One region of the Pedobacter suwonensis genome, then DNA from elsewhere that is predicted to be linked to it. Evidence: riboswitches for the same ligand, from Rfam matches in the RefSeq annotation. Region 1 holds a riboswitch; each other region holds the start of a gene.
The links. A riboswitch is a leader RNA that binds a small molecule or an ion and turns the genes downstream of it on or off. The one in region 1 is predicted to bind S-adenosylmethionine.
Positions count from the first base shown of each region.

Region 2: linked by a shared signal. The riboswitch ahead of DV942_RS01245 (O-acetylhomoserine aminocarboxypropyltransferase/cysteine synthase family protein) and the one ahead of DV942_RS02175 (SusC/RagA family TonB-linked outer membrane protein) in region 1 are both predicted to bind S-adenosylmethionine.
Region 3: linked by a shared signal. The riboswitch ahead of metH (methionine synthase) and the one ahead of DV942_RS02175 (SusC/RagA family TonB-linked outer membrane protein) in region 1 are both predicted to bind S-adenosylmethionine.

Region 1 covers NZ_CP031708.1:547,944-555,444, forward strand. The annotation lists gene DV942_RS02170 (SusD/RagB family nutrient-binding outer membrane lipoprotein) at 1-879, opposite strand, end outside; gene DV942_RS02175 (SusC/RagA family TonB-linked outer membrane protein) at 892-4,056, opposite strand; SAM riboswitch class I at 4,376-4,482, opposite strand; gene DV942_RS02180 (peroxiredoxin family protein) at 4,620-5,888, shown strand; gene DV942_RS02185 (S1C family serine protease) at 7,262-7,501, opposite strand, start outside.
Region 2 covers NZ_CP031708.1:325,511-333,011, reverse strand. The annotation lists gene DV942_RS01265 (queuosine precursor transporter) at 1-193, shown strand, start outside; gene DV942_RS01260 (hypothetical protein) at 223-675, shown strand; gene DV942_RS01255 (homoserine dehydrogenase) at 1,114-2,358, opposite strand; gene DV942_RS01250 (homoserine O-acetyltransferase family protein) at 2,493-3,551, opposite strand; gene DV942_RS01245 (O-acetylhomoserine aminocarboxypropyltransferase/cysteine synthase family protein) at 3,581-4,912, opposite strand; SAM riboswitch class I at 5,175-5,285, opposite strand; gene DV942_RS01240 (hypothetical protein) at 5,499-6,512, shown strand; gene DV942_RS01235 (trans-sulfuration enzyme family protein) at 6,562-7,501, opposite strand, start outside.
Region 3 covers NZ_CP031708.1:2,719,349-2,726,849, forward strand. The annotation lists gene metH (methionine synthase) at 1-2,107, opposite strand, end outside; SAM riboswitch class I at 2,242-2,345, opposite strand; gene DV942_RS11045 (Bax inhibitor-1/YccA family protein) at 2,634-3,389, opposite strand; gene DV942_RS11050 (hypothetical protein) at 3,428-3,994, opposite strand; gene murQ (N-acetylmuramic acid 6-phosphate etherase) at 4,101-4,904, opposite strand; gene DV942_RS11060 (S41 family peptidase) at 5,095-6,699, shown strand; gene DV942_RS11065 (histidine decarboxylase) at 6,852-7,501, shown strand, end outside.

The DNA of each region.
Region 1 (7,501 bases):
AACGTTTTCCGTTTTACTGGCATAAACGGGTAACCTTGGGTCGTTCAGTGAAAAAAGTTTATCAACAATGGTTTTACTGATCCGGTAATCATTTCTGGTTTCGAATGAAGCGGCTACCGGGTTCTGCTGAGGCGATACATCATATTTAAATATGGCATTTTCTGAATTGCTGCTGATGTAAGCACCGCCTTCTGCCTGTATTTCATCAATTACCTGTTTGGCTTTAGATGGATCTCTATCTGCAATACGCAAGGCGATACGAAGCCTCAATGAATTGGCAAACTTTTTCCACCTGGCAATATTGTTGCTATAAATCACATCACCGGCAATCACCTTTCCTGCAGGGTCTAGAGCCGCTTGCGCCGATTTCAAATCGCTTAAAATACCATAATAAACATCCTTTTGCTTATCATAAACCGGGGTAACAAACTGTTTTATTTTCCCTGCCTGCGAGTAGGGAACATCGCCATAAGCATCCGTAAGCAATAGAAATGTCCATGATCTTAAGACAAGTGCAACACCTTTATAGTTCGAATTTCCCTGTGCATCTCCCAATTCGATAATTTTATTAAAACCGGCAATACTTTGGACATAACCTGTTGACCATAGTGCGGTAAAACTACTATTTGAGTAAATAAAACGGTCTTCTTCTGTATACTGTACCTTGGCCCATTGCTGCGCAAACAGCAAACTGGAATTCATGTTATTGGTTACGCCCCAATAGGTATCTGCTGTTGCCTTGGTAGTTCCTGTGAGCAGATAATCTGGCTGCGCAATTTCTGGTGCATTGGGGTTAATATTCACCTCATCCAGCTCTTTTTTGCATGATACAAAGGCAATTGCCAAAATGGCCAGTATATATAGTTTTTTATTTTTCATGATGGAAATATTTTAAAATTTAACATTGAGGTTGATACCATAACTGCGGGTGCTTGGATTGGATAAGCTCTCTAAACCCTGACCATTACCAGTATTAAAGGCCACTTCCGGGTCGATATCAACCGTATTGCGATGGATAATCCACAGGTTACGGCCAACAAGCGATACCGAAACGCCTTGTAAACTTAACGGACGCAGCCATTTGGCAGGCAGGTTATAGCTTAATTTCACCTCACGGAGTTTTACATAAGACGCATCGAAAATATTTGCTTCATCTATATTTCTAAAGGTTTTGTAATACTGCTGAGCAGGTAATATCTTCTCGTTGCGTTTGCCATCAGCCGTTACGCCATCAAAAATAATCCCATCATCATACACCGTAACGCCTGCAGGGGCGGTTCCAGTTACCCTCACTGTTCCATTGGCTTTATCGTTACCGGGATAGTAATAGGAAATACCGCCATATTCAGCTGCCCTTCCCGGAAGTGTGGAAGCCAAAACGCCGGTATAAGTTCCTGTGGCGTAAGTTCCATTGTAAATAGAACCGCCAAAACTGGCATCAACCAATACACCTAAACTGATGCCTTTATAACTAAAAGTATTGTAAACGCCCCCAATCCAATCCGGCGTATATTTGCCCAACACCTGCTTGGTTGGATTGGTGGCAGGTGCGCCCGTAGCGTTAACAATGATGTTGCCATTGCCATCTCTCAAAAAAGCTGTCCCGAACAACGATCCATAAGGCTGACCTACCGTTGCAATTACCTGGGCCGAATTTGTGGCCACCACATAATTGGTCAGCAGTTTTTCAGCATCGAGTTCAATTACCCTGCTTCTGTTTGCCGCAAAATTGAAATCTACATCCCAGGTAAAGGCTTTTTTAACAGGGGTGATGCCTAATTGTGCTTCAATCCCTTTGTTGTTGATCTTACCGGCATTGAGCAATTTAGAGCTAAAACCGGTACTCTGGCTTACATCAGCAGCTAAAATCTGGTTGTAACTATTGGTATTGTAAGCACTGAAATCAAAACGTAATCTTTTATTCAAGAAAACTGCTTCCAGCCCTAATTCTGTAGCAGTAGTTGTTTCAGGCTTTAAGTTCGGGTTTAGGTCAATAGAACCAGTAGTGAGTTGAGGATTACCATAAAACGGCGCACTAAACACATAGGTATTAATTAAGCGGTAAGGATCTGCATCTTTCCCTACCTTAGACCATCCTCCGCGTATTTTTAAATAGTTAAGGGCTTCACTTTTGATATCAAAAGCCTCTGTTGCTACAAAGCTGCCATTAAATGAAGGATAAAAATATGATCTGTTTTGTGCAGGCAAAGTAGAAGACCAGTCATTACGCGCCGTGATGTTGGCAAAAAGGTAATTTCTGAAGCCGATCTGTCCGGAAGCATAAACACTATACGATTTTAAGCGCGATAAATTATTGGATGAAACCAGGGGATCGCGAGAGTTTTTCAGGTTGTAAAGTCCTGCAATGGCCAGTTTAGGCGCACTCTGGTCGTTTTGCTCGATGTACTGCCTACGGATATTGCCACCTCCCAATAATTCTAAGCTAAAATCTTCATTTAATTGTTTATTGAAGTTTAATGTTGCGTCGGTGTTATTTTCGTTTACGGTAAAGGCACTTTCGGTATAAGAACCAAAAGGTGTTCCATTGGTACCATAGGCGATTCTAACCTTACGCCTGTCATTGTAGTAATCCGTTCCAGTTCTGAAATTGAAATCAAGTCCATCGATAATTTTATAATTAAGCGCTAAACTCCCAATAATCCGGTTACGGTTTTGCGACACGGTATTTTCATAAGCTACCCAATATGGATTGCTGTAATAGCTATTGTTCCAGTTAAATGTTTTTCCATTTTCATCCAGATAGTTTTTCAGCTGGTTAATATCTACCTGACGGCCAAACCAGGTAAATTGCAACATGGTACTGGTTGATCTTGAACCGCCTGTACCGGGCAAATTATCAGAACTCAGCTTGCTGTAATTCGCATTGGCCGTTAAAGTCAGTTTTGGCGTTATCTTCAGTGAAGTATTTAATACAAATGAATTTTTACCTTGCCCGGAATTAGGCACAATACCTACTTGTTTCAAGTTATTGTAAGAGATCCGGTAATCATATTTTTCCCCTGCATCTGCTACAGAAACTCCGTTATTTAACGAATATCCTGTCTGAAAAAAATCGCGTACATTATCTGGGTGGGCTACAAATGGAACCGCCACTCCTTTTGAAAAAAACTGTGGAATTAATCTGCCATCCATTTTTGGTCCCCAGCTCTCATCTACCCCATCATTAATGCCTTTACCAGCACCATCCACGTAACTGAATTTACCTTCCGATCCCTGTCCAAAAGCATTTTGATAAACCGGCAGAGTAAGCAAAGTTTCCAGTACGGCATTGGAGTTAACCTCAATGCCCAATCCTTTTTTCGATTTACCAGTTTTAGTTTTGATAAGAATTACCCCTGCGGCAGCCCTCGAACCGTATAGTGCAGCCGCATTTGGCCCTTTTAATACACTGATTGTTTCTATATCTTGCGGATTGATATCTGAGATGGCATTTGCATAATCCCTTGCACCTGCAGAATTTAACTGCGAATTATCTACAGGAATTCCATCAACCACAAATAAGGGCTGGTTATTTCCAGCTATAGAGGTTTCCCCTCTGATGACCACACGGGATGAGCCCATGCTCCCCTGACTATTGGTTACCCTTACACCCGCGATTTTTCCGGCCAGTGCATTGACCAGATTGGACTCTTTAGCTTCAGACAAATCCTGCCCTTTTAACTCCTGAACAGCATAACCGAGTGATTTTTTCTCTCTGGAAATGCCTAAAGCTGTAACCACCACTTCATCTAACGCATTATCGCTCGATTGAAGAATAACTGAAACTGGCCCGTTTTTACTGATCTGTATTTCCTGGGTTTTAAAACCTATGTATGAAAATACTAATGTGCCCTTTTCAGGTGCATTTATCGAAAAAGCACCTTTGGCATCAGAAATGGTGGTTTGTTTGGTTTCTTTGACGAATATGGAAACACCAGGCAGTGTTTCTCCATCTGCTGATTTTACTGTTCCGGTTATAGCGGTATTTTGAGCAAATCCCGGTTGTACAGCAAAGAGCAGTAAAATAAATGCTATTGATTTTAAAAGTCTGATCATGTATATGTTTAATAATTAGTTAATAGATAAAATTTGGGCAAAACGATTCCTAACGGTGAATCACCGTCTTTTATTAAAAAATAAAATGGAATGGTTAGATCAAAAACGCCTGTTAAAATGGAACCATCCTAACAGGACTGGCGCATTCGTAAGTTAGCAGAAAGGTTTACAAAAAGTGATGTAGCTCGTCTGTTTTTTTCCATTTGAATGATTTTGTTTAATACATATTTCACTTTCAAGAAAGCATTGAGGCAACAAAAAAGCACCCCTTAAATCAGAAGTGCTCCGTATATGTTAGATAAGGATTATGCAAACAACTGACTTAACTACCCCAGATTCATCCGGGATGGAATTAGCACCATTTCTAAAAATTAGATGGTTGCTAAGGCTTCACAGGGCCATTCCCTCCGCCTTTCTTGATAAGTATTTTAAAATAACTGGGGCAAAGGTATAATTAATTCCATTTATCCTATAGTTTTTATAGATATTTATTAAAATATTTTTTCTTTGACTATTCCATCCGTATATTTGTCGACTAAATTAGTAGATTAACATACATCCCAATGAATATAAAATCCTTATTAACTGCCGCACTGGCCATATCAACCTCCATAACCTTTGCTCAGGATCAGGCAGTTTTAGCCAATAACCAACAGGCAAAGGCCAAAGAAAAAAAAACAAAGGCATTCGTTGCGCTGGGCAACTGGCGCGGTGTGGCGAAAGTAAAGGAGGGACTTGAAATCCCTTTCAATTTTGAGATCAATGAAAAAAGTGGTCAGCAGAAATTGTATTTCCGCAATGCGGAAGAAAGTTTTGAAGGTGGTGTGGTCAAACAAACAGCCGATTCAATTTTTGTTAAACTGGATCAGTTTGATAACGAACTGGCATTTGCAATAGATGGCGACCGGTTAACAGGAGCTTTACGCAAACAGGATAAATCCGGAAAACCATTAATCATTGATGCCGAACGCAAAAACTATCGTTTTAAAGCAGACAGACCTGCATCAGCCGACTATTCAGGAAGCTATGATGTAATTTTTACCGCTCCAAATGGCAAAGAAGAAAAAACAGTAGGCCTGTTTAAACAAACAGGAAACAAACTAACCGGAACTTTTCTCCGTGTAACCGGTGATTCTCGCTATCTTGAAGGTATTGTAGAGGGGAATGGATTTCAACTTTCGAGTTTCATCGGCTCCTCTCCTGCTTACTACAAAGGAACTTTCGGTGCAGATGGTACTTTAAAGGGCGAGGTTTTAAGCGCAAGAGGCAGCCAGCCTTTTAGCGGGAACAAAAATAAAGATGCAGCCCTGCCTGATCCTTATCAACTCACCTACCTGAAAAAAGGATACAAAACACTCGATTTCAGTTTCCCTGATGTAAATGGTAAAAAGATTTCGTTAAAGGATGAAAAATACAAAAACAAAGTAGTGATTTTAACCATTACCGGAAGCTGGTGTCCTAACTGCGTTGATGAAGCTACTTTTATGGCGCCATGGTATAAAAAGAATAAAAACCGCGGCGTAGAAATTATCGGTTTGCATTACGAGCGTTCTACTGAACCTGAATATGCCAAAAAAGTAATGGGCCGTTTCCGTGAACGATTTGGTATCGAATACGATCAGGTTTTGGCCGGAACAGCCGATAAACAGGCAGTATCTGAATCATTGCCTGCACTTGATTCTTTTTTATCTTTCCCAACCACCATTATAATCGATAAACAGGGAAATGTGGCCCAAATCCATACCGGTTTCAACGGCCCGGCTACTGGTAAATTTTATGATGAATTTGTGAAAGAATTCAATATTGAAATTGATGCGCTGTTGAAGAAATAAGCATCATAACTCACTCACTATATGCCATTCTGGACGAAGTGAAGAATCTTTTAATATAAAATATTAACATTGGTCGGTGAGACACCGACCAATAAAAATTAATAGAATGATCGTCATTGCGAGAAGGCTTTTTCAGCCGACGAAGCAATCTTTTTAATAAGGATAGCCACTAGCTTGAAAGATTTCTTCGGCGATCCTTTACTCAGAACGATTTTTGAGATTTTGATCATTTTTTGGAAAGCAGTTGTAGTGTCTTTTGGTTGCGGCAGTCCTTCTTTTCGCTTCTATCTTTTTGTGAGCATACCTCTATAATAAAAAACCGCTGCAGCAAAAAGGATAGCCGCTACAATAAGGTTTATTGAACAAAGGTCTTTACAGGGAATAAAATAACGTTTCATACTTTATTGCTTTGTTCCTTAGCACTAACCGTGTCTTTAGCCCCGGGCGAAGCGGCATACCTGAAGCGCAGCGAGGGGATATAGCGAAGCACGGGAACAATCTTTAATCGTCGCGAATGGCCCTGCGCTCCAAAAAATGTATGATTATTTCTATTTAAACATTGGTCGGTGAGACACCGGCCAATAGAAATTCTTAAATTATTCCTTAGCTGTCATTCTGAACGCAGTGAAGAATCTTTAACGTAAAAAGGCGTGACGTTTCGTTTTTGGAAAGCGGGTGTAGTACTTTTCGGTACCTGCAGTCCTTCTTTCCGCTTCTATCTTTTTGTGAGCATAGCTCTATAATAAAAAAACCGCTGCAACAAAAACAAAAAGGATAGCCGCTACAAAAAGGTTTATTTAACAAAGGTCTGTACAGGAAACAAAACAACGTTTCCTACTTTGTTGGTTTGTTCTTAGCAATAACCGCGTTTTTAGCCCCGGGCGAAGCGGCATCCCTGAAGCGCAGCGAAAGGATATAGCGAAGCACGGGAACAATCTTTAATCGTCGCGAATGGCCCTGCGCTCCAAAAAATGTATGATTTAGTCTTTGGTTGGTGAGACACCGCCCAATAGAAAAATTTAAATGAAGGTCCTTCGACAGGCTACCATTGACGTTATTTTGTAATTACCTATTAATGAGCAGAATGCGGCATCATGCATTTCCGTATAGCTAGGCCATAGCACCGTATCACCGTTCTACTTAAAACCGGCCTAATAAATTTTTCGGACTGCACTGTTCTAGCCATAACACTGGCTTTGAAAGAAAAATTTTCAGCCGGCATTTTTTGTTACTTTTTGATGCCAAAAAGTAAGAGCCCTTCGGCGGCGGTGAGCCGAGGCAAGAATTGTGCGAAGGAAAAAACGTCAATCATATTGATTTTTATATCATAAATTATCCCTCAGGATGACAGTTTTCAGTTAATTTAATACAGGCTATCTCACATGCTTTAAAACAAAATCAATAATTGTTTTCTTTGGAACCACAACTGTAGTCGTGCGGCTGAACCTGGCAATATTGATTCCGTAAAAATGACCTTCCCAATCAAAAACAGGCGATCCACAATCGCTGGCTTGAATAGCGGCATCATGTGTAAAAATAGCATTGAAACCGTCTCTTCGCTCCGATTTACCTCCTTCAAATTTGTCTGCCGGGTGATTGGAAAGGGATTGTCC
Region 2 (7,501 bases), 220 kb from region 1:
TGCATTTTATTTAAATCCACAATACCATTATAGCTGGAAAATGGTCGCTGCAATTGGTTTGGTTAACTATACCTATAAATTTGTTGTCGCTATCTTGATGACGCCCATATTGTATATTGTACACACGGTTATCGATCGTTATTTAGGGAAAGATCTAGCCCACAAACTGATTAAGATGGCCGGGAGAGGATAAATTTGTTAATTACCTAAACCATTTGATTAATGAAATATACCTTAATATTACTTTTCCTTTTCTCCTTATTTGCTTGTAAGCGCAAAGATGGAAACAAAAAAGATTCAGTTCTTGATATTCAAGGCACCTGGCAACTGGTTTCAGCCACAACTATTGATAAAGGAAAAAGCGAAACGACTGATTATTACGGAAAACTAAAAATGATCAAGTTATTTAACAAAAGCCATTTTGCCTTTCTAAGGCATAGCCTTGATCCGAAAGATACTGCTAACTTTGATGCAGGGGGAGGGACTTTTGTTTTGAAGGGCAGTGATTATACTGAACATCTTGAGTACTACAAAAATAAAGACTGGGAAGGCAAAAAGTTTAACTTCAAACTAGACATTCATCAAGATACCCTGATCCAAAAAGGAGTTGAAAAGGTCGAAGCAGCAGGGGTAGATCGGGTGATAATCGAAAAATACTTAAGAATAAAACAATAGCTATTTGCAATTAGCAGTTCCAAATCAAAGCGAAGTATTGTGTTTTTGTTTTAAAATCAATCACCTTATTGTTTTATTATGAAACATGCTGTATCGTTGAACTATGGCATATGACATATAAAAAAAGAAATCGGGGAAAGAATAGCTATCCTTCGTTCGAAAAAGATCTTTCCCAAGAAGATTTAGCAAAAAGAAGTAAAAAAGAAGGCCTGTAAATCTTTTAAAGGCCGTGGAGTAAACTCAGGTTTAAGATTAATTTATGCTTATTTCGTAGAAGAAAAAAAGATCGTTTTTATTGAACTTTACCATAAAAATGATAAGGAAAACGAAGACCGGCAGCGTATTTTGGATAATTTTAAATAATGCAAAAGGCCGGACTCGCTCCGACCTTTGTACTTAACAACAAAACAAATAAAAAAATTAACCTTAAAAAATAAGTTAGAGGCTGGCCAGTTCAGCAGCAAAAACATTTTCGCTCAATTGCTCCTGTTTATAAATCTGTCTACCCGTATAGGCCACAAAAACAGATTGATCTAAAAGCAAATCACGGTTTCTAATCAAACTTTCCAGCTTAAGCGTACCTACCACATATTTGTAACTGCTGGCCGCATAACGCTCGCTAATGTTATCAAACTCCAACAGCGTAATCAGGTCTTCATCTGCATAACGTAAATAAATTTCCAAAAGAATCTCTTCTGTATGTTTTACGCCGTTTTCCGAATGATATTTTTTGTATTCATAACGGTAGTCGTACCTTAAGGCAGCAATATCAGAAAGCACGGCAGCACCAGTAGGGTGGCCGCCCGCACCTTTACCGTAGAAAAATTGTTTATCCGCAAAAGCCGCCTGAACAGCAACTGCATTGTATTCGTTTTCTACATTGTAGAGAAAATCATCTTTAGCTACGAGTTTAGGTAGTACATAAGTCACAACATCTTTTGTGTTTACTTTACGCGCCGTAGGAACTAATTTAATCTTAAAGTTTTTTTCGCGGGCATATTTAATATCATTGTTGGATAAATTCTGTATACCAATATTTAAAATAGCATCAGGATTAACAAATAAACCGTAAGCATGCGCTGTAGCAATCGCGAGTTTGTATTTTGGATCGTAGCCGCCCACGTCTAAGATCGGATCAGTTTCCGCAAAACCTAAATCCTGTGCTTCTTTTAATGCCGAATCGTAACTTTGGTTCTCATTGAATATCTTGGAAAGGATATAATTAGATGAGCCATTAAAAATTCCGCTCAAAGCATGAAACAATTCATTATCGTAATACTCTTCTAAATTCCTGATAATCGGAATACTGCCACAAACTGCACCTTCATACAATAGTGAAGTGCCGTGCTTTTGTTGTAAATCAACCAGCTCTTTTAAGTGTATGGCAATCATTTTTTTATTGGCAGAAACTACATTTTTACCGTTTTTTAATGCGGCCGTTACAATCTCATAGGCTGCATCGGCATCATTGATCAATTCTACAATGGTATTGATTTCCGTATTATTCAGTATCTCGTTACGATCAGTAGTAAACAGATCTTTATTAAGGGTACGCTTCTTCCTCGGATCTTTTATCGCAATTTTAATGATCTCAAGGTTTAAGTTCTGGCTTTGGATAATATCCAATAAACCTTGTCCTACTACACCGAAACCAAATAAACCGATTTTTAAATTCTTACTCATTATTGTTTTTATGATTACACAGATAGGTCGGTTACACCGATATAACTGTTCTTATTTTTGTATTTTTTTTTAAATTTTATTCCGGTATCCAGTTTTCTTACCTTCTACCTTTATACCCTCAACCCTCTACCTTTCTAAGCCGTATGCTGTAGTTTGATTATTTTCTTGTTACGGCTTTCTTTCATAAAGTTTCCGATTACATTGGTCAATACATTGGTTTCGATTAAAAAACCATCATGTCCGTAATCTGAGTGTAAGGCAATAAATTCTGCCCCGGCAATATGGTCGGCCAGGTATTTTTGCTCCGAAAGCGGGAACAAAACATCATTTTCTATTCCGATGACCAGGGTGTTCGCCTTAATTAATTTTAAGGCATCGCCAATACTTTTGCGGTTACGACCAACATTATGGCTGTCCATTGCTTTAGTTAAATAATAATAACTGTAAGCATTAAAGCGGTTGATCAGTTTTTCGCCCTGATAATTCTGATAAGAAGACGACCTGAAGTGGTCAGTTTTATCGTTAACACTTTCTACCTGTGTACTGCCATAAGCATCGTAGGTTCTATAGCTTAAAAGCGCAATGCTACGGGCAGTTTTTAAACCTTTGCTACCACCGTTTGGTTGGTTAGCGTAAAAAGTTCTATCGGTAGTAATGGCCAAACGCTGGCTTTCATTAAAAGCGATACCCCAGGGAGAATGTGCTGCATTAGTGGCAATTAAAATCAGGTTTTCAATTTTATTCGGGTCTGAAATACTCCATTCAACTGCTTGTTGTCCGCCCAAAGAACCACCTATTAACAACTTGATATAGTCTACGCCTAAATGCGAAGCCAATAACTGGTGTGCTGATACCAAATCGCGAATGGTAAACTGTGGAAAAGACAGGTAATATGGCAGGCCTGTTACCGGATTTGTACTCAAGGGGCTAGTGCTGCCATAATGAGACCCTAAAACATTGGCGCACACAATATAGTGTTCCGCAGGATTGAACAAAGCATTTTGCCCGAACAAACCTTCCCACCATTCAAAAACATCTGCATTGGCAGTAAGTGCATGGCAAACCCAGATAACGTTATCTTTAGCCGCATTTAGTTTCCCATAAGTTTGATAAGCAACCTGCAGGTTACGGATTTTTTTTCCGTTTTCTAATTTAAACTGTCTAGGATGATTATATATTGATGCTGTACTCATTGTTTTGTTGTATCGGAAGGTAAATGTGCTTAAGCTAATAAACTCTCGGTAGAAACTTGTGCGTTAATGGCTGCAAATGCCTGTTCGAAATCAGCTTTAATATCATCGATATGCTCAATACCAACTGAGACCCTTAAGGCGTTTGGTTTTACGCCCGCGGCCAGTTGTTCTTCTTCACTCAATTGCTGGTGTGTGGTGGCCGATGGCTGTATGATCAGCGTTTTGGCATCGCCCACGTTGGCTAGGTGCGAAACCAGTTTCAAATGATCAATAACCTGCGTGGCATTTTCCTTGCTTCCATTTAGTTCAAAAGACAGTACGGCCCCAAAACCATTGCTTAAATATTTCTTCGCAAGATTGTTGTATTTGCTACTTGCTAATCCGGGATATTGTACTTCTTTAACCAGCGGATGGTTTTCTAACCAGGTGGCCAGTTCAAGGGCATTATCAACATGGCGTTGTACGCGGAGCGATAGCGTTTCCATTCCTTGCAACAAAAGAAAAGAATTAAAAGGCGATAGGGCAGGCCCAAGATCTCTTAATCCTTCTACACGGGCACGAATGATAAACTGAATATTACCGAACGGCCCGCCAATGCCAAAAACATCACTAAAAACCAAACCATGGTAACCTGCTGAAGGCTCGGAGAACTGAGGGAATTTCCCGTTACCCCAGTTATAGTTTCCGCCGTCGACAATTACGCCGCCAATGCTTGTTCCATGACCACCGATCCATTTCGTTGCAGATTCTACCACAATGTTTGCTCCATGTTCTAATGGCTTAAATAAATAACCTCCTGCACCAAAAGTATTATCAACCACCAACGGGAGGTCATATTTTTTGGCAATAGCGGCAATCTTCTCAAAATCAGGTACACTAAAGGCTGGATTACCGATGGTTTCCAGATAGATGGCTTTGGTTTTATCGGTAATTTTAGCTTCAAATTCCTCAGGCACATCCGGATTGGCAAAATCTACATGGATACCTAAACGTTTAAAAGCCACTTTAAACTGGTTATATGTTCCGCCATAAATGTGAGAAGAAGAAACAATACCATCACCAGCCTCCAGTATATTATTTAAAGCGATGAATTGTGCAGCTTGTCCTGAGGCAACGGCCAGAGCAGCAACGCCACCTTCCAAAGCGGCAATACGTTTTTCAAAAACATCGTTGGTTGGATTCATGATCCTGGTGTAGATATTACCAAACTCCTTTAGAGCAAATAAATTGGCACCGTGTTCAGCACTATTGAACCCGTAAGACGTCGTTTGGTAAATGGGTACGGCTCTTGAACCTGTTGTTGGATCTATTTCCTGACCAGCGTGTAATTGTAAAGTTTCAAATTTATATGATGTTGACATAATTTCTGTTTTAATTTATGAATTGATAAGATAACTAACTTAGGGTAGTCCTAAAGCTTAAAAGGGCGTATCCCGGTTATCCGGGACCTTCCAGTTTGAGGGAAACAAAAAAGGAAGATTTTTAAATTACTGTATGCAACAGCGCATACAAGCCATAGCAAGCATATAACTGCAAGTAACAGAAATAGCAACTTGTTTTACCTTTTTAAGGTCTGCATTGGATTCGCTTAGCGATCGAAGATTTAATGTTTTCATCAGTTATAATTTATATCACCAAATAACACCATGTTATCTGGTCAGGAATTGGCACCTTCTCTTTCTGAGGGTTGCCAGTGGGTCATCGAGCCAGTCTCTCGCCACTTCTTTATAAATCAACCTATGAAGATTGACTTTTATTTAGCTTTCCGCCAAATAATATTTCAAATGTCAGGATTAATTTTTAATACACAAAATAAAATTTTGATTTTAAAATAAATAACTGATAACTAGTTACTTAATTTTATGTTACAATGCTAAAATCGAACTTTCGATGTGAAATTAGCGCTGAATATGCTAAGTTTGCGCTACCTATCTAAATATGATTATCATGAAAAACACAAGCATTTTAAGTTTAGGCCTACTATTCACGGTGATGTTTGTCAGCACTACCAATGCCCAGTTTGGAGGTTTGAAAGATAAATTATTAAAAATCGGAACCGCCCAGGGTGCCAAAGCCTTAGGGGTAGACAGGTTTCTGAAACAGCCCGCTGCAATAACCACCAGTTTTGAAGATGTAAACAGGGAAGGTGAAAAAATGCCCGACTTTATTACTTCGTTAAATTTAAAGGCACAACCATTGTATTTACTACCTAAAAATCCAGAGGGCGGATTTGTGCTTTGCGAGGGGCTTTATGAGATGACCAACAAAAGTTATTGTTTAAAGGCGGGAACATTTGCGCCGTCAAAAGGCGATGGTTATATGTTCGCTCCTGTACTGGGTCCTAAGGAAGGAATAGTGGTTGCGATATTGAAAAGCGCAGAAAAACATCCTGAGGTGGATCAACATGACATCCAGGCGCTGCTGTGGACCATTATTGCCAGAACAAAATTTGCTGATTTTAACGGACAGGTAAAATTAACCGCTGTAAAATTATTAACCCCGAGTCAGATTACACAATTGGAGGGAGGCGCCCTGGGTGTGTTACCTTTTGATGTAATGGAAAAGGCTAAAGACCAGTTGCCAGCGGGTGTAAAGGCAGTTTTTGAGGCAGAAAACAATATCAGACAGCTGGTAGCTTCCGGAAATTACACTTATGCTGATATGGAAAAATATGCGATTTTGGCGGGTATGGCCCCACCAAGAAGCGATGTGCCAAGCGGCATCTGGACCAAACATCCTGATGGTTATTACATACGTTATTTTCCTTCAGGTTATTCAGTTACCAAAGTACAGGTATATGTGCCAAAGGAATTGATGGCAAATGGGAACAAATTGGTTTATGATGCTGCAGGAGATATTGCTTGTCCTGCGAATACGGGTTCACAACGTTTGGCACAAACAAATGAGCCACTGGAGGCAAACTATTCTTTGAAACTGACCACGGCTTGTAATCCGAAATAGATTTTTAGTCCTATAAGGCTTCAAAAATCTTATAGGACCGTAGAAAACTTTAGCCTAACGCCTGCTCCAAATCGGCAATAAGATCATCTGCATGTTCCAGTCCAACGGAAATACGGAGCAGATTTTTAGGCGTTTTGCTATCCGGCCCCTCTACCGAGTAGCGATGTTCGATTAAACTCTCCACGCCACCTAAACTGGTCGCCTGTGCAAATAACCGGACCTTATTCGCCACTTTATGAGCGGCTTCAACACCACCTTTAACCAGGAACGACATCATGCCGCCAAAATCTTTCATCTGTTTTTTTGCAATACCATGTTGCGGATGGTCTTCCAGTCCGGGATAAAAAACGGTTTCTACATTTGGATGTTTATTTAAATAGTGAGCAATAATCTTCCCGTTTTCACAATGACCTTTTATGCGGTAGGCCAGGGTTTTTATGCTTCTGCTTAATAAAAAGCAATCGAAGGGTGATGGAACGGCACCACCGGTTTGCTGTATGTTTTTGATTTTCTCCCACAACTCATCTTTCTTTGCTGTCACCAAAATTCCTCCAAGCACATCGCTATGGCCACCAAGGTATTTCGTGCTGCTGTGCATGACAATATCTGCTCCTAATAAAATTGGATTTTGTAAAATAGGGGAAGCAAATGTACTATCGCAGACCATGGTGATATTTTTAGCATTGGCTATTTTAGCAATCTCTTCTATATCGGTAACCTTCAACAGTGGATTGGATGGTGTTTCGATCCAAATTAGTTTTGTATTGGGCTTAATGTTTGATTCTATTAGCGACAAATCGGTCTGGTCAATAAAATCAAATTCCAGGCTATTGTTAAAAATCGTCAGCAATTGTTTTTTAATGCCCCAATACATATCGTCCGGTGCAATAATATGACTGCCTGGTTTCAAAGCCTGAAACAATGCCAAACCGCAGGTATTACCCGAGGAAAATGCTGCTGCATCTTCGCCATATTCCAGTTTAGCTACA
Region 3 (7,501 bases), 2.2 Mb from region 1:
CGGCACCAAATAAATCTCCCACAATATTCATCCCATCCATCAATGGCCCTTCAATAACCTGGATCGGACGGTCGTATTTCTGCCGGGCTTCTTCTACATCATCATCCAGGTATTCTACAATACCCTTAACCAGGGCATGTGATAATCTTTCTTCAACTGAACCTTTTCGCCAGCCTTCATCTTTAACTACTTCTTTACCTTTGGTTTTTACGGTATCGGCATATTCGACCAGGCGTTCGGTTGCATCTTCCCTGCGGTTTAACAGTACATCTTCTACCCTTTCTAACAATTCTGGTGGAATTTCCTGGTAAACCTCCAGCATACCGGCATTTACAATACCCATATCTAAACCTGCGCGGATGGCATGATAAAGGAAAGCCGAGTGCATGGCTTCTCTTACCACATTATTTCCCCTGAAAGAAAACGAAATATTAGAAACCCCTCCGCTTACCTTGGCGTAAGGCAGATTTTCTTTGATCCAACGGGTGGCATTGATAAAATCGACTGCATAATTATTATGTTCCTCCAGCCCGGTTGCCACAGTTAAAATATTAGGATCGAAGATGATATCTTCCGGCGAAAAACCAATTTCGTTTACCAGGATATCGTAACTGCGTTTACAGATTTCGATCCGGCGTTCATAATTATCGGCCTGCCCATGCTCATCAAATGCCATTACCACTACCGCTGCACCATATTGCATAATTTTACGGGCGCTTTCACGGAATTTATCTTCGCCTTCTTTTAAAGAAATGGAGTTAACAATCCCTTTCCCCTGCAGGCATTTTAAACCATTTTCAATCACCGACCATTTTGATGAATCGACCATAATCGGCAGTTTGGCGATATCTGGCTCTGAAGCAATGAGGTTCAGGAATTTGGTCATGGCGGCTTCCGAATCCAGCATTCCTTCGTCCATATTCACATCAATTATCTGTGCACCACCTTCAACCTGTTGCAAGGCAACGGCCAATGCAGCTTCATAATCGCCACCCAAAATCAGTTTAGAGAATTTTGGAGATCCGGTAATATTGGTACGCTCTCCAATGTTCACAAAAATGCTTTCTGGTGTAATGGTTACAGGCTCCAGCCCGCTTAAGCGCATGTATTGCGGAAGTTTCGGTAATTTTCTGGGTTTGGCTTTTCGTGCATTTTTAGCAATACAGCCAATATGCGCTGGTGTAGTACCGCAGCAGCCGCCAACAATATTTACAAAACCCGAGGCAATAAAATCATCAACCAGATGGGCCGTTTCGTGCGGTTGCTCATCGTAAGCACCAAATTCGTTGGGTAAACCTGCGTTTGGATAAGCTGAAACATAGCAGCCTGCCTTTGTAGCCAGCTCTTCAATATGCGGACGCATCTCTTTTGCACCCAAAGCGCAGTTAAAACCAATACTTAGCGGTTTTGCGTGCATTACAGAGTTTAAAAAAGCTTCGGCAGTTTGCCCGGAAAGTGTTCGTCCGGAAGCATCAGTAATGGTACCAGAAATCATGATTTCCAATTTACGCCCTATTACCTCTTCATATTTTTTAATGGCTACAATAGCCACTTTAGCATTTAAAGTATCAAAAATGGTTTCAATCAACAATACATCCGAACCACCATCTACCAAACCCCGCACCTGCTCATAATAAGCTTTTTCCAGCTCATCAAAATAAACCGCCCTAAAACCAGGATCGTTTACATTTGGCGACATGGAAAGGGTACGGTTTGTTGGGCCGATAGCACCGGCCACGAAACATTTACGATCAGGATTTGCTGCCATAAATTCATTTACAGCTTCTTTTGCCACCCTTGCACCTTCAAAACTCATTTCGTACGAAAGGTCTTCCATCTGATAATCAGCCATGGAAATGCGCTGTGTACTAAACGTATTGGTTTCGATAATATCGGCGCCGGACGCCAGGTACTCCAGGTGTATCGTTTTGATGATATCCGGACGCGTGATATTGAGCAAATCGTTATTGCCTTTCACGTCACAAGGATGGTTTTTAAATCGCTCTCCCCTGAAATCTTCTTCGCTTAAGTTATATCGCTGAATCATGGTACCCATTGCACCATCAATCACCAAAATACGTTTCTCTAATTCTTCTCTTATACCCATTTGTTGTTGTAAGATTTGAGATATGAGAGATTAGATATGAGAATGGATTAGACGTAATGTCTAAAATCTCAAATCTATTGTCTCAAGTCTCTAAAAGGCTTATTGAAAAAGTTGGTACGTGAATCGTAATCCTAAACTTATCTGTTTCCGCTATTTGCAGAATAGAATTTAGCACCTTGTAGGTTACAGGTTGCTAAGACTTCGTTGGGTCTAATCCCTCCGTCTTTCTTAATAAGCATACAAAAATGCAACAAAGCATGATCAATTCCAAAAATTATCGCTTTGCTGCCAAATAAAATTACAAAGGCCATGCAATTCTGCACGGCCTTAAGAATATTGTTTTGTTTTTGAGATTAGCTGTTTACTTTTCTTCCATATTTTTTATTATACCAAATTCCCATATAGCTCATCCAAATCCCACTGCCTGAACTTACTACAAAGACATTATCTGTTATAAAAATGGTAATCAGCATCTGAATACATACGCCAACTAACAGAAAGCCGGTAATCGCTAAAAACTTATCCATTATCTTCTGCTACCGAAAATGCGGAGTAAGAACAAGAAAATATTTAGAAAATCAAGATATAAGCGTAATGCTGCAACAATCGCCATTTTTTTTGATTCTACCTGAAGTACTTCTTCTCCACTTGCTTCAATACCTTGGCCAATCTGTTTAATTTTCTGAACATCGTATGCAGTTAATGCGGTAAAGATGGCAATACCGATAAATGCCATAAATAAACTAAACTGTTCGCTTTGAATAAACATATTCACCAAGCTTGCAATAACTAATCCGATTACCCCTACCATTAAAATAGGGCCGAATTTGCTCAAATCAATATTGGTGGTATAGCCCATAAAAGCCATAATACCGAAAATACCTGCGGCACCTGCGAAGCAGCTTACCACTGAGCCAGAGGTATAAGCCAGTAAAATAAAGCTTAAGCTTACTCCAGTTAGTACTGAATATAAAACAAAAACACCTACAAGCGCAGGATACGAAAGTTTACTTAAACCAAAACTCATTAATAAAACAAGTCCAAGTGGTGCGAACATGGCAATGTACCCGAAAATCGACATACCAACTTTACCGGTAGATGGATTAACGGTTAGCAGGTATTGCATAAACTGCTCATTTGTTCCAAATAAATAGGCCGCTACTGTTGATAAACTCAATGCCACAAACATCCATAAGAAAACATTGGCGAAGAATTTTTTAGAAACAGATCCTTCCTGAACGAAAACACTGTTGTTTTGATATTGATAATTTTGTTGTTCCATTTTAATTTTTGTATGTTAAATGATATAAAAATAAACATTTAGTTCAATCTTTTTGTCAGCAGTTCTTCAACTTTTTTAAAGAACTGTAAAGGTTTTAAGGTACGCCATGGCAGATTGTCAAACGCACCGCCAAAGTTAATGTAATAATCAATGCTGTTATCACGGAATTCGCTAATTACATGTTCCTGAAAATTCACCCCAACAATCCAGCCATCTTCTACTTCCTGAAACCATTCTTCATAATAACTATCGTCTGAAGCATGAAAATTCAGTACATTTTCACCTATCAGGATAAATTTATTTAGTCCTTCATCCATCATCATCTCCAAAATATCGCGTTTTAGCAACATAATGTCGTTATTAATGGCATCGTTCCACTCGCCTATAAACTCTATAATGGCATAACTGCGGTCATAGTCGGCATACAAAACCTTCATATATAAGGTATTAGAGCCAAACTCATCCCATTGCGGGTGTAGCAAAAAGTTATAGATCTGCTTATCAAAGTAAAGTTCTGAATACTCGGTGTTATAAAATGGCGAACGCTCATCTTCTGCCGAAATATAATCATCTCTCCACTGGTAATAAGGCTCAATTTCGTGCATACTTTTTTTAATTATTGAAAGGATTGAGTTTTGAATGAGTAAATGTTAAGATCATTTCTACATCACAGCACTTTTTCATTCAATCATTCCATCCTTCTCTCATTTTTTAGTGCCCTGCTTCTACAGCTTTACGTACACTTCCATAACGGCTTAACAGTTCAGCGGCTTCATCATAACCAATGTTCAGTTCATTGGCCACCATTTGTGTACCGCGGTCTACCAGTTTATGATTGGTTAACTGCATATCGACCATTTTATTGCCAACCACGCGGCCCAACTGAACCATCACCGTAGTGCTTAGCATATTTAATACCATTTTTTGCGCTGTACCGGATTTCATGCGCGTAGAGCCGGTAATAAATTCAGGGCCAACAACTACTTCAACCGGGAAATCCGAAGCTGCGGCAATAGGTCCGCCGGTATTACAAACAATGCAACCTGTTAAGACTCCATGTTCTCGAGCTATTTTTAATCCGCCCACTACATAGGGCGTGGTACCTGATGCTGCGAGGCCAACCAGACAATCTTTTTCATTAATATCAAATTCCTGAAGATCTTTCCAGGCTTGCTCCGCGTCATCTTCAGCAAATTCTACCGCTTTCCTAATCGCAGTATCTCCACCGGCAATAATTCCTACAACCCAATCAAATGGCACACCGTAAGTAGGCGGGCATTCTGAAGCATCTACTACACCTAAGCGACCGCTTGTTCCTGCACCTATATAAAAAAGACGCCCACCTTTTTTCATCCGCCCGGCCACTGCCGACGTTAACTTTTCAATCTGAGGCAAAGATTTCTCAACTGCAAATGCTACAGTTTTATCTTCATTATTAATGCCCTGCAAAACCTCTAATACCGACATCTGATCGATGTGTTTATAGTTAGACTCTTGCTCGGTAACTCTGTTCATAAATTTAATTTTGATAAAATTCGGTAAATTCTTTCTAAAAACTAGGTTAAAAATCTAAAAAATATCTGCCATAAATTTCAGCCAACCGCGGCAGGTATTATTTAATGCTAAATATTATAAACAAAAGACATGAAAATACAGTTAAAAAATATATCAACCCGCTAATTTTCATAAATTTGCAGTGACGCCAATGAAAAAAAATACCAGGAACAACATACTAATCGCTTTAAGCTATTCTATAATCTTAATAGCAGGCATGTTTTTGGGCATAAAATTCATTAAAGACCAAGGTTTTGGCGTTAAAAAAAGTCCGCAGCTAGCTGAAAACAGCGACGAAAAACTAAACGAAATCTTACACATCATCAATGGTAATTATGTTGATGACATCAATACGGATTCGCTTCAGAACTTACCTATCGATAGCGTTCTGCACCAGCTCGACCCACATAGTGTTTACCTGCCACCAACCGATGCACAGGATATGACCGATAACCTGGAAGGAAATTTTGAAGGGGTAGGCATAGAATATTATATGCTTAACGATACCATGATGGTTACAGGGGTGGTGAAGGACGGACCGGCATATCAGGCAGGAATTAAACTGGGCGATAAGATTTTGAGTATTGATACTGCTATAGTAAGCGGACGAAACCTGCCTAAAGATCAACTTACCGGTCGTTTTAAAGGTAAATCCGGAACTGGTGTAAGCGTAGTGCTCTTACACCCGGGCGCATCACAGAGCAACCGCATTATGGTTACCCGTGGTAAGGTAAACATCAGCAGTATTGATGCTGCTTACATGATTAACAACGAAACCGGTTATGTTCGGATCAGTAAATTTGGCGCAAATACGGATAATGATTTTGCTGCTGCAGCCAATAACCTGAAAGCAAAGGGGATGAAAAAACTCATTCTTGACCTGCGCGACAACGGAGGTGGCTATTTTACGGCAGCAACTGGCCTGGCCGATCAGTTTCTGGGAGAAAATAAGCTCATTGTATACACCCAGGGTAAGCATGAGCCTCGGACTGATTACTTTTCTACCGGCACCGGGTCTTTTCAAAATGGCAAACTGGCTGTTTTGATTAATGAAAATACGGCTTCAGCGAGCGAAATTGTTGCCGGAGCTATCCAAGACCTGGGCCGTGGGATTATTGTTGGCCGCCGCTCTTTTGGCAAAGGTTTGGTACAAGAACAATTTGCTTTTGGCGATGGCTCTGCATTGAACTTAACCATCGCAAGATATTACACCCCTTCTGGCAGAAGTATCCAAAAATCATACAAGAAAGGCTATGATGCTTATAAACATGAGTTGGACGAACGGATGATGGATGGAGAACTTACCGGAGACCGCACTTCTTTTCAGGATTCTATTGAGAAAACGGAAGGGGTAATTCAACACAATAGAAAAGTTAAACCTGTTGGCGGCATCCAACCAGACGTATTCGTAAAATTAGACACTACCGGCTATAATAAGTTTTACACTGGTTTAGTGAACAAAAAAGTGCTTTCTGATTATGTATTTAATGTACTGACTAATAGGTACAGTGCCAGCTTTGTAGAACAGAACATCAACATCTTTACCATAAACGATAATGACTTCAAAGATTTTATCGGATTTCTGCAACGCAAAAACATAACGATAGACCGGTTTCAATTGTACAATTCAAAGAATGTGATCTTAAATGATCTTAAAGCTTTACTTTGCCGCTATTATTTAGGCGATGTGGGCTATTATAAAGCTGTAAACCAGAATGACAATGCGGTAAGGCAGGCGCTCCTCAACCTTCAATAGCCATATTTTATATGCTTCCAAAGTGAAATTGACACAATAAATAAATTTTAAATTTCTTTAAATTGTTAAAAAACAACATAATATTCCGATTTTAAATCAAATATTAATACTAAATTCTGTTTTTATTAATTTTGCCGGTAAACATATCATTTATGGAAACGAGCAGATTAGAAGCAAAAGACCAGGAAGTATTAAAAGATCTTTTAGAGAAGGTAAAGGAACAAACCGAGTTATTTCTAGGCTATCCTGTAGCCAAGGATTTTGATTACCAGGCGCTTTCCGGCTTTTTAAAATTTCCGATGAATAATCTGGGCGATCCTTTTGTTACTTCCACCTATGGTGTCGGATCGCGCGAACTGGAAAAAGAAGTGGTTCAGTTTTTTGCCGAACTTTTTCGTGCACCCGCTGATAATTGGTGGGGTTATGTAACCAATGGCGGTTCAGAGGGGAATCTATATGGATTATACCTGGCCCGCGAGCTACATCCAAAAGCAATGGTTTATTACTCAGAAGCTACGCATTATAGTGTGCAGAAGAATCTGCATTTGCTGAATATGTCGAATATCGTAATCCGTACGCAGGCAAATGGAGAAATCGACTATGAAGATCTTGAGTACACCATTAGAATGAACCGCCACCTGCCTGTTATTATTATGGCCAATATTGGGACCACCATGACTGAAGCACGTGATGATGTGTCTAAAATCAAAGCCATTTTAAAAAAACTGGCTATCCAGCACTATTATATCCACGCTGATGCGGCGCTTTCTGGTACCTACAGCGCACTGATTGAGCCCAGGCC